2 linked regions of the Acaryochloris sp. CCMEE 5410 genome follow. The protein of the gene in region 2 interacts with the protein of the main gene of each other region in a pairwise test. Links are inferred from orthologs where the notes say so. Each region holds a gene or a part of one and is shown on either strand. Other genes may lie near its edges.

Region 1 (8,023 bases), 2.9 Mb from region 2 along the record:
GCCATATGTCTGTCCAATCATCCTCTAAGGTTCAAAAAATCTGGTTATGGGGGAAAAACTTTTTTTTCCATCGATTTCGACCGTTTTTAGGCTTGATGTGCTTATCTTTTCTGCTTTCCTTAGCCTGCACACCGGCAGCATCTAATCGATCGGCACCACCAAACCCTCCCCATGTAGCCACCAACCCGACCTTAGCGGCCGTTCCCATTAATCGGCCAGCCATTGTCTTTCCCAGGGATGCAGGCATCATTGATGTCACCCAATTCGGAGCGATTCCGGACGATGGTCAAGATGATACCGCTGCCATCCAAGCTGCCATTTCAGCTCATCCTACGAAAAACCATATCTTTTACTTTCCCAACGGCACCTACGATATCAGCGACATGCTGACCTTAGCAGGTAGCCAAAAGCGCAATATCTTCCAAGGGCAAAGTCAGCAAGGAACCATTCTTCGCCTCATGGATAGTGTGCCCTCTACCTATACCAAAGCCATTCTCAATTTTGGCCCTGCCCCCGCTCAGCGCTTTCGTAACGCCATCCGCGATATGACTATCAATGTGGGTCGTAATCATCCTCAAAGTATTGGTGTTCAATTTAATGCCAGTAATCAGGGCACAGCCCAGAATGTAACCATCCTGTCTGAAGATAGAAAAGGCAATATCGGCCTCGATATGAGCTACACAGACGAGATTGGCCCGTTATTGGTCAAAGCCATCACCGTCAACGGCTTTGACTATGGCATCAAAACCCGTTGGCCCACTGCCAGCCAAACCTTTGAAAATATTACTCTGCTCAACCAAAACGTCTGTGGATGGTGGAACACCAATTCCCAGAAAGTGTTTGCCCGACAGGTGCGCAGCCAGAATACTGTGCCCGCCATTATCAACGATGGCGAAGCAGGCTTTGTGTTGCTGGATTCTACCTTAACAGGCTCTGGTGCTGCAGCCTCTGAACCGGCCATCAGCAATCAAAAATCCATGTATATTGACCGGACCCAGACCACAGGCTATAAGCTAGCGGTCAAAAGTAACGTGAATTGGGGCCGTGGCAATGGCAATGTACCCAGCGGCAACATCAGCCACTATTTAGCCAATGGCTTTGGTGAAAATAGAAAAGGCGGGCCAGTCACCCTCTTTCCCTCCGCCAACCAAATGTTAGGGTTGCCGATCAAGGAAACCCCTGAAATGCCTTGGGAACAAGACTTGAGTAAGTGGGATGGTCCCCATAAGCATCTGCTCGGTACCAGTGGTCTTCCGGATGATGACCTAGATGACACACCATCGATTCAGGCCGCTATCGATTCTGGAGCCACGACCGTTTACTTACCGAGGGGGACATGGACCATCAATCAGCCTCTAGAACTCCGGAAGAATGTCCGGCGGTTGATGGGCACAGAAGCCAAAGTCAAAATGGCGAAGAATGCTGTGATTCGAGTCGGTCCGGGTCAGTCTCCCACGGTCACCATTGAGCGATTGGAGAAGGTAGAAACCATTGAACATACCTCTCAGCGAACCTTGGTACTGAACAACTTACTGGGATTCCACTATGTCCCTAAAGCCTCAAAGCCTGGAGATGTGTTTATTAATGACTGTGTCGGTTCTTCCGTTATCTTTAAAAATCAAAATGTCTGGGCTCGACAGCTGAATCTTGAAAGTAATACCCAATCTCAACCCAACATTACCGCCAAAGTACTGAATGATAACGCCCAGGTGTGGATTCTCGGCTACAAAACCGAAGATGAAGGAACCACAATTAAAACCATCAATGGCGGCAAAACGGAATTGTTTGGCGCAGCCCATGTCGGCAGTGGTGTCTCCAATGCCGATAATCCCCGATTTATCACGGAAGACTCTTCTTTTTCAGTAGCAGGCATTTACGGTAAAGGCTTCTCTATTGTTGCCAAGGAAACCCGCAAGGGGAAAACTCAAACCACTGATACCTTTCAAAATGCTGATGCCTATATTGCCTATCCCCAGTAAGCATCTATAAAAATATCCCCCCGGAACCCAACTGTTCCGGGGGGATATTTTTATTCAGGAATTTAGATTAGTAATTGTTGAAATTAATCGCGGCAACCTGGCCAATGTTCTTCATCTTCAGGAGGTTGGTCAGCGACGATGGGGGTCAACGCACAATCGTTTTCTGAATCGACAAAAGCAGGCTCAGCCGTTTCTGTCACAGTGAGAAATGAACGCATAGCGTTAGCAGTGCTGGCAAAGACACTCACCAAGCTCACGGATAACACCAAAATCACGATTTCTTTCATTCTCATAACCCTTTAGACAGTTGGCTGAAGGATGGACTGATATGCATTGGAGGATCAAATTCTAGAAGATCTTCTCTTCAAATTTCAATCTATCCGTCAAACTTAACTCAGTTTATCCGTCAGCAATATAAATAGTCTACTCACTCATACTTTAGACCATGGGTCAATTTAAATAGTTCCCCATATTACTTAAGATACCCATAATTTATGGGCTAGGCTAACTGCGAATTTGAATCGGCATGATCAAATAGGTAATTTGACGACCCGACAAAGGCGATAAAACCGCTGGCATAGTCGCCGAATTCATTTGCAGTTGTACTTCTTGGCTATCCAGTGCCTTTAAGCCATCACTCAAATATTTCACATTAAAGGCGATGTCTAAATCTTCTCCTGAGATTTGAGCTGGCAAACGTTCCTCTCCCATACCCAACTCAGGCGCCTCTGCTGATAGAGCCACATTCTGTTTAGCACTATCGATCTTTAAACGAATAATATTATTTTTGCGGGCAGCTAATACCGCAATCCGTTCCACACTACTGAGCAACAGCTGCCGCTCCACTGTCACTTGCCGCTCAAACTGCTTCGGTACGAGTTGAGGATAGGCTGGATATTGCCCTTCCAATAATCGACAGCTCAGGCGCTCCGTTCCTTGTTCGCCAATCAGTTCAAAAATGGCCTGATTGGTATCAAATCGTAGGGCTACATCGGCATTGACTCTTCCCAGCATCCGCTCTAGCTCTCGTAAGGCTTTCGCAGGTATGGTCATGGTCATGGGCTCTGGAGTGACGAGGTCAGGAAAGTTTGCGATCGCAAGTCGATGCCCATCCGTTGTTGCAAATTCAAACCCTGACTCTGAAGTATTCAGATGCAGCCCCGTCAGAATTTGTTTGCTTTCATCGGTGCTCGCGGCGAACAAAGTGGCCTGCAAACCCTCAAGAAACACGTCTATGGGAAGATCTAGGGCAGGTATTTCATCTAAACTCGGCAGTTCTGGAAATTCTTCCGCCACTAACCCCTGCATTTGGTAGTGGCCCGAATCGCAGGTCAACGTTATAGCTGTGTCATCAGTTTCGACTTCGATATCGCAGTTGGGTAAACGCGAGACAATATCGTTGAGAAACCGGGCTGGCAACGTTAAAGCGCCAGTTTCTTCGACGTCTGCAGCAATCCAAACTTGAATTCCTAAACTCAAATCAAACACAGTCAAACCGAGGCGTTCGGCTTGAGCCGTCAATAAAACATTCGCCAGAACCGGGTGGGTAGGATTCGAAGGGACCACTCGACTAAGGAGTGACAGCTTGGAATTTAGATCACTTTGCTGACAGACCAACTTCATAAGGCTTCTAGGGACTTCAACACTTTCTAAACTCTGGGAGCAACATCGTAACATCATTGCCCTGTCCCTCAAAGTTGCAAGAAATGCTGGTCAAAAATCAGGTCTATCTATATTCTCCTCTTTTTAAATTTAAAATAATAGTAGTAATAGTAGGGGCTGTGGAAAATGTGGAAAAAGTAGAAAACCTCATTAAGAACAAGGCTTTAGCCGATCGCTCACCTGTGGAAAACCTGTGGAAAAGATCGGGGGGTTTTCCACAGGTTGTGAATTAATATTTTTTTCTCCACAAGACCCCTTGGTTTTCCACAAAGTTTCACCCATGTTTTCCACAGAAAAATGGCGGTTTTCCACAGGGGTAAATAGGACGTTTAAAATTCTTGATGAAAGATTTAAGATTGTGTTTATAATTGCCTGTAATCATTGCCAAACAAAGGTTTCAAAGAATTATAGTCTTTCCTAAAGAAAATTTGCAGCCCGTCGTTCGGAACGCCTAATCATCCACAGGTTTTGCACAATATCCACAGTGTTCCTCTGGTATAGCAATGACTACCAGAGTTCAATATCACTGGATTGCAGCACTTCGCCCTCTTCCCATTCGGGAGAGATAAATAACAAGCTGGCTTCCCCTTAGGGTTGGTTGGCCAGCTTAATCCGGTCACCTAACTGTCGTAGAGATTGGGCGAGTTCAGGATTTTTCTTTTGTAAGTCTGAGACTTTGTCACAGCTATACATAACCGTGGTGTGGTCTTTGCCACCGAATTCCTCGCCAATTTTTGGCAGGCTGAGGTCAGTATGCTGACGCATAAGATACATGCCAATTTGGCGGGCCATGCTAATTTCCCGGCGTCGAGAATTGCCTTTGAGATCATCAATCGAGATGCCATAGGTATCTGCGACGGCGTTAATGATGCTTTCGGGGGAAGCCGATATTTTGGCAGTCGGTGGATTGAGTACTGGAGCGATATTTTCCACATTCATGGGCAGTCCAGAAATGGAAATATAGGCCACTGCTCGAATGAGAGCGCCTTCGAGTTCTCGAATGTTGGAGGTATAGCTAGACGCAATATATTCAATGACTTCTCTAGGGAGGCGAATATTTTCGTATTCTGCTTTCTTTTGTAGAATGGCCATCCGTGTTTCTAAATCAGGGGGCTGAATATCTGCAATCAATCCCATGGAAAAGCGGGAACAGAGACGCTCCTGTAGCCGTGGAATTTGGCTGGGTGGACGGTCAGACGCGAGTACAACCTGCTTGCCTGCCTCATGCAGGGTATTGAAGGTATGAAAAAATTCTTCTTGGGTATATTCTTTGCCTTCAATAAATTGGATGTCATCGACCAACATCACATCTACAGCTCGGTAATGTTCGCGAAACTTTTGCATACCATCCTTGCGAATGGCGGCAATGAGATCATTGGTGAATTGTTCCGTAGAAATGTAGAAAATACGTGAGTTCGGCGAAATCTCTAGTCGGTAATGGCCGATGGCCTGCATTAGGTGGGTTTTTCCCAATCCAACACCGCCACAGAGAAATAATGGATTAAATTCGCGCCCTGGAGATTCTGCAACGGCTAAACAAGCGGCATGGGCCATGCGATTATTGGGGCCGACCACATAGCGAGAAAACACATATTTAGGATTGAGGCTGGCTTGTTGGCGTTGGCTAGTGTTGGTATTTTCCACTGGGCTAGAGGTGGGCGGTGGTGAGGCAACCTCCGGAGCTGAAATCGTAGCGTTGGAATCCCCTTGGGCAATTTCAATTTGAATTTCGACGGGATGTCCCAAAATCTCATGGACGACATCTCGAATGGTTTTGACATAGTATTTCTGCAACCAATTCCGGGCAAACGGATTAGGCGTGCGAATCACCAGGCGATTCTCATCTAGCTGTTCAGCATTGGCGGTTTTAATCCAAGTTTCGAAAGTGGGGCGGCTGAGCTGAAGCTGCAAGCGCTCTAAAACTTGGCTCCAAAGAGTTTCAAGAGAAGTTTCCATGGATTACCTCGACAGCAAGCTGAGCAACATTGAGCGTAAGGGGTTTCATCCGGTCTGGCAAGAGTGGGTGATAAGATTGTAAACTATGGGTTCTGGGTCAAACGCTCGACCTAAATGCCTTGACCTTGTGAAATCTTTTGACTGAATAAATTATGACTAAACGAACCTTGGGCGGAACCTGCCGCAAGCGCAAAAGAACGTCTGGATTTAGAGCCCGGATGCGTTCTCAGAGTGGCCAAAATGTGATTAGCTCTCGCCGACGTAAAGGTCGTAAGCGTTTATCCGTATAGCGAAGAGTGAGTGAGCCGAAGGCTGCTGAACGTTTTGAATCCATGGGCATAACGCAGGCTAAATGTTAGCAACCTCCCATCGACTCAAAAAAAACCGAGAATTTAGTGTTGTGTACCGTAAAGGTAAACGCCAAAGCACAAAATATTTGGTACTAAGAACCTATCGATCGGGTGTAAATTCACAAAAAAAACCAATACGAATTGGTTTTTCGATTAGCCAAAAAGTAAGCAAGCGAGCCGTCGTTCGTAATCGAATTAAGCGGCAGTTAAGAGCGGCATGTCGCCAGCTTCTGCCTGAATTACAGCCAGGTTGGGATGTCGTGATCGTTGTTCGGACAGCTGCCGTTCAGTGCGATTACTTTCAATTTCTGCAACAATTAAGGAAGTTATTTGCAGACGCGGAGATTCTAAATGGGTATTAAGGAGGAGGTCTACTTTGAAGGAGGACCTCATATTGGTGATTTAATCTTAAATTCTTTCTTAGCTTTAACTATATTTTTTATTCCTCTGACGATTGGTGCATTGGTCAGAGCCATTTGGCTACGGTTTCGGATTACCAGCCGACGTGTAACAGTGAATGGGGGCTGGTTTGGACGTAGCCGGACTGACTTGGTCTATTCTGAAATTTCTGAAGTATCTGTGATTCCCAGAGGATTAGGCTTTTGGGGAGATATGCTGATTATTTTAAAAGATGGCAGTCGGATTGAATTGAAATCTTTGCCGAAATTTAGGGAAATTGCTGCCTATATAGAAGAGAGAGTGGAAGCAAAATCTCAGGCAAAATCCACCGTTGCGAGTGGGTCTGCATCTTAAAAATTTGGGTTGGGCGATCCGCTCAGATTTCAACATTTGTTGCTCAGATGAGTATGATGGAAAAGATTGTCTCAGTTTGTGCTCAATCTTAAAATAGTATTGGGATTGGCTGGCTATTTGCCCACAGTATGTATTACCAGTAAAATCATGCTTGTAAAGGCTAGAAGCTTTTATATTTCCTGGACACAGTGAAAAGCTCAGTCAACTCAGTATTTTGCTAATTTCCGCACTTAGGTCGGCTATACACGAATGAACTTTATTGGATTTATCTCGGACAACATTATGTTGCCGATCCTGGATTTTTTCTACGGGATCGTACCTAGTTATGGATTGGCCATCGTTGCCCTAACGCTGGTGATTCGCTCTGTTTTGTATCCGGTGAGTGCAGGCCAAATTCGCAATATGCGGCGAATGAAAGTCTCACAGCCGGTGATGCAAAAGCGCCAAAAGGAGCTGCAAGAGCGCTACAAAGATGATCCAGCGAAGCTGCAAGAGGAGCAAACCAAGCTATTTAAAGAGTTTGGTAATCCTCTTGCCGGATGTTTTCCGCTGTTAATCCAAATGCCGATTCTATTTGCGTTGTTTGCAACGTTGAGAGGATCGCCCTTCGCCAACGTTAACTATTCGGTGAACTTAAAAATTCTGCCCCAGGATAAGATTGCGGAAGTTCAGCCTGAGCCATTTACGACTAAATCACAGAATATTTTTGTGGCGGAGAAAACCCACTACCCTGTAGTGGGTATTGTGCCTTCTGGTAAAGAGTTAGGGGTGGGTCAATCTACTGACTTCCAGTTTCAAACGATTGGTGGGAAACCGCTCCAAGATATTATTCCTGAGTCTGAAGCTAACGATATCGTTCCTACTTGGAAGGTGATGAAGGGTGAAGATCGGGTCAGCATTGATGACAACGGTCATATTGTTGCCCTTCAACCCGGTGATGTCACGATTCAAGGGACGTTGACTGGAATTGCCGCTGAAAAAGGGTTCTTATTTATTAAAGCCTTAGGTCGTGTGGGTGCTGTTGAGGGTGAAATCTTTACCACGACAGATGATGGCGCTCAGTTCAACTCGGATGCCATCCATTGGGATATTTTGTTTATGGTGATTGGGTTTGGCGTATCTTTATACGTCAACCAGTTACTGTCAGGACAAAGCGGTGGTGACTCTGGGTCGCAGCAGCAAGCAATGAATAAGTATATGCCGGTGATGTTTTCCGGCATGTTTTTATTCTTCCCTTTGCCTGCGGGGGTGCTGTTGTATATGCTGCTAGCCAACATCTTCCAAACGGTTCAAAGCTATTTCTTGTCGAAGGAGCCTCTACCT
Region 2 (7,981 bases):
GGTTGGTATGCGCTGGAGTGAGGATGGTTTCAATCATCTACTCATGCTGCGGCTTGCCTGGGTCAATCAACGGTTTGACTCCCTATTCCCAGGGGTAACCATTCCGAAGTCTAAGGCATCCCCGATCCATTAGCTACGCCCTCTCCTCAAGGCTACGGCACAATTGGCATTGGCAAGTTTATCCCATATGGGCTTAGACCTTTTGGTTGGCGTCACTGGTCTGCCCATCCTGTGGCCTTTCAGCAGCCATGTATTCAAGCTCCCTTTCGGTCTACTTCCGAGTGCGGGTAAACCCAGTCTGTCCAACTACTATTTCTACTACAACTTAGGTATTGAAATGGGCGTTCTGATTCCCTTAAGTTGCGGTTTACTTATCAGCCAATATAAAAGACTTTCTCTGTGTAGATGGGTCATCATTGGTCTACTGCTGACCGTATCCGCCTATTTCATGCATTGGGCCTATGGGTTAAGTCGCTAGCTGCCTTCTTTGAGTGCTGGCGATTTCACTCCCCCAATCAGCCACTACAATGCAAAGTTCCAATTCAGGTCAAGAATTTTCTGCTCCCTTTCCTCATGGAACTCCATCTTGTTGATCAGAATCCAGCTGTAGTCAAAGCTTGGCAAACCTCATTTGCCAATGTTGAGGGGGTATTTATTCACCCAGGAGATATCCTCTCGATCGCGGAGGATACGATTGTTTCCCCAGCCAATAGTTACGGATATATGGATGGCGGAATTGATCATTTATATATCAAGTTCTTCGGATTAAAAATACAGACAACACTGCAAAAGGCTATCGATAAAAGATCAGAAGGATATTTACCCATTGGTTGTGCTGAAATCATACAAACGGATCATCCTCGCATACCGTATATGATTGCTGCACCAACCATGGTGACGCCAGAAGCAATCCCATCGAAAAATTGTTTTTATTCAATGATGGCCATCTTGAATTTGGCTTCACAATATCCACAGATTTCGAAACTCTTCTGTCCAGGTCTGGGAACAGGCATCGGTTGTGTTAAACCCAAGCTTGCTGCCCAGGAGATGGTCATGGCTTACCGAAAGTGGCTACATCCTTCTTAAACTTGACAACCTTTAGTTCCATCGGAAGCGCTGCAAGGGATAAGATACTTGAGTGCTTCTTAAGCATTAAGAATATGACACAACTATTGCCTGTCAAAAAGATAATTTTCCTGACTCTTGGCCTTATCAGCATAAGTCAAGCTACCGGACAAAATCCCGCACCAGCGATAGCACAAAACGCTTCATTAATCCCTTCGGGGTCTACCCAAAAACAGGCTGATTTATTGCTTTATGGGGGGCCTCGAACCAGATCTCCATTAGTCCAATGGTATCTCGAAGAACTAGCCGTCTCCTATCAGTATATTTCTCTAGATATCCGGGGCCAGGAACAGCGGCAACCTGAATTTTTAGCCATCAATCCTATGGGAAAAGTTCCAGCAATGGTAGATGGAACTTTTAAATTATGGGAGTCTGGTGCCATTCTCCTGTATTTAACTGACAAATACGGAAAAGAGCCTCAATCTATCGAAGAAAGAGCCCTCTTAAACCAGTGGGTGATCTTCGCCAATGCCACCTTAGGACCAGGACTCTTTCGCGAAGATCGACGAGAACGGGAAATGCCCAGATTACTGGCACCTTTAAATGACATCGTTGAACAACAGCCCTTTATCCTTGGCTCTGAACTCAGTGCCGCAGATGTAGCGGTAGGTTCATACTTGTACTATGCCAAACTCGGGCTATCTCTAGATTTTAGCGACTATCCAGCAGTCGAGACCTATCTCAATCGCCTCTCAAAACGACCGGCATTTATCAAGACCATGGGGCAGCGATGAAATCGCACTAATCGGCACTGGCCATGAATCCCTCAGTGGTGGCTCACCTAATTTATTAGTGATTTAAGAGCTGGATCCGTAAAGTCATGGATACAGTATTCAGCTCCCGCCTGTTTCAGTTCCACTTCAGAGTGGGTGGTGAGGACACCCCAGCATCGCATTCCCGCATTTCGTGCTGCTTGCGTACCTGCGATCGCATCTTCAAATACCAAACATTGATCCGGTGAAACCCCCAATCGTTCTGCCACCAAAAGATAGCACTGTGGATCGGGTTTACCGCGTTCTACATCCGTTTCAATCACCTGGGCCGCAAAGAAGTCTCCAAGCTGGTCTTGAGTCATCAACAAATCCACATTTTCCCGACAAGCCGAAGTTCCCAAGCCTAACTTTAAACCTGAATTCTGAGCCTGTTGCAAGAATGGAATTAATCCTGGCATCCACTGAATCTCATCCTTAATCAGAGAGCGATAAACGGCTTCCTTCTCAGCCCCCCAACGCTGGATATCAGCGGCGGCAACCGGGCGTCCTAGTAATTCCGGCAATAGATCTTCATTCCGTTTGCCTCCCATTTGCTCTAAACGGTCTCGGCTAGCCACGGCTAATTCTGGAATCGTCGCACTATACTGCAGCCAAGCATCCAGATGGTAGGGCATCGTATCGCAAAGAACCCCATCCATATCGAAGATCAGAGCTTGCAAGGGCAATGCAGAATTTGCAACGGCTTGATTTTGAGTAGAAACAGACGCTTGTTCATTCATCGAGCAAAGGATCCAAAACTGAACACACCGTAGAAAACATGCTAACTTTTATAAAGTTTATTTAAGCATTCTGCCTGCCCCCTGCCCTATGACTTTGTCAAAACTCTTGTACTGGATCTATACCTTTATCCATCCAGTCCTGATGTGGACACTGTTTGGTATCTGTATCTATGCCATGACCTTAGGGCTGAAGGTTCGCACCACCCGCACCACCCCCGACAAAGATCTGCGCAAATCTCTGATTAAACAGCGCTTCAATGTCAAGCATCATCAAATTGGGGCAATCCTGTTATCAATTATGGTCCTCGGCTCCATTGGCGGAATGGGGGTTACCTATGTCAATAACGGCAAGCTGTTTGTAGGAGCCCACCTATTGGCAGGGCTGGGAATGACTGGGCTTGTAGCCATCTTGGCAAGTCTCACGCCTCTGATGCAGCGAGGCAATCAAACCGCTCGTGACGTCCATTTATGGCTGAGTGTATTGATTTTGGGCCTCTTCGGTTGGGAAGCGGTTACCGGCATGCAGATTGTGCAACGGATTATCGAACAGGGCTAGAAACCCTTACCGCAACGTAATATTGTTAACATAAGTTCACCTATCCACCATAGATATGACCTCTACAGCAAGTTCTAATCGTTGGCTCACGCTTTTATTCCAGTCCACCTCGGACACAACCGTTTGGTTCCAAGTAGCCTTGACGATTTTGCGGGTCGTCGTCAGCTTTTTCATGATTCACAATGGTGTGGATAAACTAGGCGATGTGGAGGGGTTTGCCACCAACGTGGTTGCCAATGGCATGGGCCTGCCTTTCCCTGTATTTCTCACCTACTGTTCTGCCTATGCCGAAATTATCGGGTCCATCCTGCTGATTTTAGGTCTATTGAGTCGCCCCGCAGCTTTGTCTTTGGTCTTCACCATGGTGATGGCGATTTACTTTCACATCAAAGTTGATGGCCTCCAAATTGGATCCTTTGAAACTGCCACCCTCTATGCCTGTTCCTTTCTCTTTTTCCTGGTCAATGGTGGCGGTCAATATTCTCTCGATGCTTTGATTAGCAATCAACTAGGCGGCTCTAAAGAGTAGTCCCAACTCTACCCAGTAAAGATTCAAAAAGCCCTCAGTTATCGACTACTGGGGGCTTTTTACCGCATTAACCCATACCTTCGGGTTTAGCCAAATTGAAGAAGCGGGTCAGTTTCGGCTCAAACAACAGTTTGACTGTCCCTACCGGGCCATTCCGGTGCTTGGCAATATTCAGTTCGCAGATACCTCGCTCAGGGCTATCAGGATCATAGTAGTCATCCCGATAGAGCAGCATAATCAAATCCGCATCCTGCTCAATAGAACCTGATTCCCGCAGATCCGACATTAACGGTCGCTTATTAGTCCGAGACTCCACACCCCGGCTCAACTGAGAGAGAGCAACCACGGGCACATTTAGTTCCCGAGCCAGTCCTTTCAGTGCCCGAGTAATCTTAGAAATTTCTTGCACCCGGCCATCTGAGGCATCACCTCCACCCATCAGCTGGAGATAATCTAAAAGAATCATACCTAAGCCTTCAGGATGTTCTGACTGCAGCCGCCGCGCATTCGACCGCAGTTCGGTAATGCTGGGGTTCGGGGCATCGTCAATATAAATTGAGAGCTGAGAGAGTTTACCAATCGCTCGGCTTAGGGGTTCCCACTGGGTCTGATTGATGCGTCCGGCCCGCAGGTAATTACTGTCGATGCCCGCTTCTCCGGCTAGCATCCGCTGGACGAGCTGCTCTTTGGACATCTCTAAACTGAAGATGGCAACGCCCAGATTATGAATTTCACAAATTTGTCGGGCAATTTGTAGGGCTAACGCTGTCTTACCCATGGCAGGACGACCGGCCACAATAATTAAATCCGACCGCTGGAAGCCCTGGGTCATGGCATCCAAATCGTAGAAGTTGCAGGATAAACCGGGTAAAACCTGCCCTAAAGATCGCTGTTCTAAATCAGCGAAGGTACTCGCCAAAATATCTTCTGTGGCGACTAGGCCTTGCCGCACCCGATCTTGCGTGACGTTAAAAATTTGCTGTTCTGCTTCGTCCAGGACCGTTTCTAAGGTCTTGGAGGTGTCGTAGGCCAATTGCATGACCTCCGTCGCCCCTTTGATCAATTGTCGCCGCAGAAACTTGTCTTTAATCAGAGCGGCATATTGATCGATATTAATAGCACTGACCGTACGGTCCACTAGCTGGGCTAGCTTACCTTGCCCACCGACTTTATCGAGGAGTTCATGATCCTGTAGCCAAGCGGTGACACACATCAAGTCAGTGGGACTGCCTTGACCATGCAGATTCAGTGCGGCGCGGTAAATTTCTTGATGAGCGCTGAGATAAAAGGTCTCAGGCCGAAGCAAATCTGCAACTCGGCCAATTGCTTCTGGGTCCAGCAGAATACCCCCCAGAATGGATTCCTCGGCTTCAACATTCTGAGGGGGTAAGCGATCGCTAGCGGGTTGGAAATCTAGCTCGTAAACCATAGGTATGCCAACAGGTAAATCCCTTTAGTTAGAGGATAATCTTACTCGGGAGGTGCCAGCACCCTAGCATTTATTCAGGAACAACTTCCACTTTGACGGTAGCAATGACTTCTGGGTGGAGCTTAATATCAACGGAGTAGGTTCCCAGCTTGCGGATATCAGGGATATCAATGCCCCGTTTGTCGATTTCGAAACCGCTGATATTGGCGATAAGTTCGGCAACGTCAGGAGAGGTTACCCGACCGAACAGCATATCTTCTTCGCCGGCCTTTTGTTCAATGCGGAAGGTGCCAATAGTTTGAAGGGCGACCTTTTGTTTTGCGGCCTCGTCCTTAATGCCTTCTAGACGCTTGAGTTCTTCGGCTTTGCGATGCTCAATCTGCTTGAGCACACCAGGAGTAGCTCGGTAAGCGATTCCTTTCGGAATTAAATAGTTGCGGGCATATCCAGGCGCAACTTCAACTAGGTCTCCTGAATAACCCAGTTTTCTAACATCTTCATTTAAAACGAGCTGAACGCGTTTTCCCATAGCCCTAAGTGCGTCGATACATAAATTTCAGTGAAAGCACTTGATCATACCTAACTTAGAGGTGCTTTGGCAATGTCAATTTTCGAGTGCCTAAGAACCCCTGATAGGTAGGGTTCGATAATCAGGTGATTTTAAAAATGGTTGCGTAGGTGCAATGTAGATGTGCTAGAATCCAAAACTGTTGACAAAGTAGGGGTCGGTGCCCGAGTGGTTAATGGGGGCGGACTGTAAATCCGCTGGCTACGCCTACGCTGGTTCAAATCCAGCCCGGCCCATTGTCTTCGATTTGCCCATGTGGCTCAGTGGTAGAGCACACCCTTGGTAAGGGTGAGGTCACCGGTTCAATCCCGGTCATGGGCTTTAACTAGAAAATTGGCAGCATTTCTCTAGAACGTTTCAATCTCGTGCGTTGAGGTGAGAATCATCACAATGCAGGACGCTGCTCTAATGAGAGATAATTTCCATCTCTTTAATTTTCTGACATCTATTGATAACAAAGCTAGCATGGCGATATTTAGAATCGTCTTGTTACCGAGTACACTCCACACCCTAATGGCATAATTCCTTACCAAAGAATACTCAAAGGCTGGTGAAGTCTACAACCTGGCTTGGATGAAGGCGATTAAGGCGGGCAGGTTAGCTCTGGCTACCAATGGCATCTCCTCAGTCATAAACAGTGCTGTCAATCTTTTCATACAGATCTAATCAATACATTTTTAATTTTGGCAATCGAGAGGTGGTTTTATGAAGCTTAATCAGCTTATCGCTGTCATGCAGTCCGTGAAAAAAAGAGCTGCAGACGAAAAGACAAAGATCTACAAACAGATTCAAAAACCTGAGCTATTTCAAGGTTTGTCACGGACCTACTCACCGAAGGATGAAGAAGGCCACGTCTATCCCCCCGAGTCTCAAAAGGTCACATATAAGGCGGGAGACTCGCTAGAAGCCTTTTCAAGGGCCTGCCAAGATTTATTTGACAGTGCTTTAACCCAAGATGAAGCCAATACCTCAGCAAGGGCCAACATCACCTTGGATGACGGTACAGTGATTGCGCCTGATGTCCCCGTTACATACTTGATGTTCCTAGACAAACAGTTGACTGATATCAGGACATTTATCAGCCATATCCCGATCTTGCCCATTGATGAAGACTGGGAATATGACTCTAACCGAGGGTTTTATGTCACTCGCCCTCGCGAAACCACTAAGACCAAGAAGGTACAAGAATTTGTGATCGCTGCTGAGGCAACCGAACATCACCCAGCCCAAGTCAAAGAGGTCACCAACGATGTAGTTGAAGGGACTTGGGCTTTGGTTAAGTTCTCTGGTGCTTTACCACAGTCAGAACTAGATGAAATGCGACTTCGACTGGATGCACTTCAAAAAGCTGTTATCAAAGCTAGAGAGGAAGCCAATAGCATCGAAATAACCCGAAGAACTATATCGAATAACATTTTTGACTATTTATTTGGGCAGCGTTAGATTGAACAAGAGCATAGATTTAGATTCAGTATCAAAAAAAGTGATTGGATGGTTCAAATCCTCCCTCTCGCATCCTTAAGCGAGAGTATGCTAATGGGTAAAGCAGCTTTTGATACATTAAGGCTAAAAAATTAAACTCAGTTTATTGCTCTAGTCTTAATCTAAAATCCACTCTTGTGAATCAACCAAAGCTCAACAACACATGGGATATACGAGTTCAACTCTCGTCCCGCTCCCCAAATCTTGAGCGGGTAGTTTAATGGCAAAACACCCTTGTATTAAGCTGATTGAGCTTTAATCGGACATAAACTAGTCACAAGTTAATGGCTCTAATGCATTGAACCCCGGCAGGCGGTATTTGCCGGGGTTTGTCTTTAGCCATACTCACATTCAGCGGTGGCATGATGACATGCCATCCCAATCTGGGTTAAGAGCATCTTCGAAACGCGTCCACGAATGCATAATCAAGGGTTAACGATAGTTTCGAACTTAGGTGCAATAAACTCCAAAGTATGCCCCCAATTTCAGTGGCAGCAGCCCAGGGCTGTTTTAAGTTAGCAGCGAAAAAATAATATCGACCCGATTAGCCAGCTTAGTCATCGCGGTTTTGAGGGATTGATAGTCGTTTAGCCGCAGGATATTAATCCCAATAGTTCTAAGCACTGACCAATTGAGCAGTGCTTGTTCATCTTCGAGTCGATAATCATCTTCGCCAAAAACAACATCCTTCGGCCAATGCAACCGATTTTCAATGCCCCAATGTTCTCGGACCAGAGATTGCCAATGCTGGGGTGAGGTGGCAGCTGAACTGATGTAATAGGCGGTATTGTGATACTCCT

What was found.
Region 1: the proteins of dnaB (region 2) and dnaA interact in binary tests that used the Escherichia coli proteins (3 or more experiments, as listed by UniProt). The link is inferred for Acaryochloris sp. CCMEE 5410 from one-to-one orthologs.

What each region holds. Positions count from the first base shown.
Region 1 is NZ_AFEJ02000001.1:3,797,357-3,805,379, forward strand. Bases 3,414-6,375 are described here. They hold dnaA (chromosomal replication initiator protein DnaA), read right to left. Parts: upstream 5,598-6,375; coding sequence 4,230-5,597; downstream 3,414-4,229. Other genes in these bases: dnaN (DNA polymerase III subunit beta), read right to left, coding at 3,414-3,602; rpmH (50S ribosomal protein L34), read left to right, coding at 5,750-5,887; rnpA (ribonuclease P protein component), read left to right, coding at 5,950-6,309; ON05_RS17560 (PH domain-containing protein), read left to right, coding at 6,299-6,375. Outside these bases: ON05_RS17530 (glycosyl hydrolase family 28-related protein), read left to right, coding at 6-1,979; ON05_RS17535 (hypothetical protein), read right to left, coding at 2,063-2,266; more of dnaN, read right to left, coding at 2,484-3,413; more of ON05_RS17560, read left to right, coding at 6,376-6,700; membrane protein insertase YidC, read left to right, coding at 6,950-8,023. UniProt on the Escherichia coli protein: Plays an essential in the initiation and regulation of chromosomal replication. Binds in an ATP-dependent fashion to the origin of replication (oriC) to initiate formation of the DNA replication initiation complex once per cell cycle.
Region 2 is NZ_AFEJ02000001.1:947,547-955,527, forward strand. Bases 2,951-5,870 are described here. They hold dnaB (replicative DNA helicase), read right to left. Parts: upstream 5,132-5,870; coding sequence 3,770-5,131; downstream 2,951-3,769. Other genes in these bases: ON05_RS04175 (DUF4079 domain-containing protein), read left to right, coding at 2,951-3,173; ON05_RS04180 (DoxX family protein), read left to right, coding at 3,229-3,702; rplI (50S ribosomal protein L9), read right to left, coding at 5,202-5,660. Also shown: ON05_RS04155 (hypothetical protein), read left to right, coding at 170-478; ON05_RS04160 (macro domain-containing protein), read left to right, coding at 574-1,086; ON05_RS04165 (glutathione S-transferase family protein), read left to right, coding at 1,161-1,859; ON05_RS04170 (HAD family phosphatase), read right to left, coding at 1,907-2,617; more of ON05_RS04175, read left to right, coding at 2,706-2,950; ON05_RS04205 (hypothetical protein), read left to right, coding at 6,405-7,142. UniProt on the Escherichia coli protein: The main replicative DNA helicase, it participates in initiation and elongation during chromosome replication. Travels ahead of the DNA replisome, separating dsDNA into templates for DNA synthesis.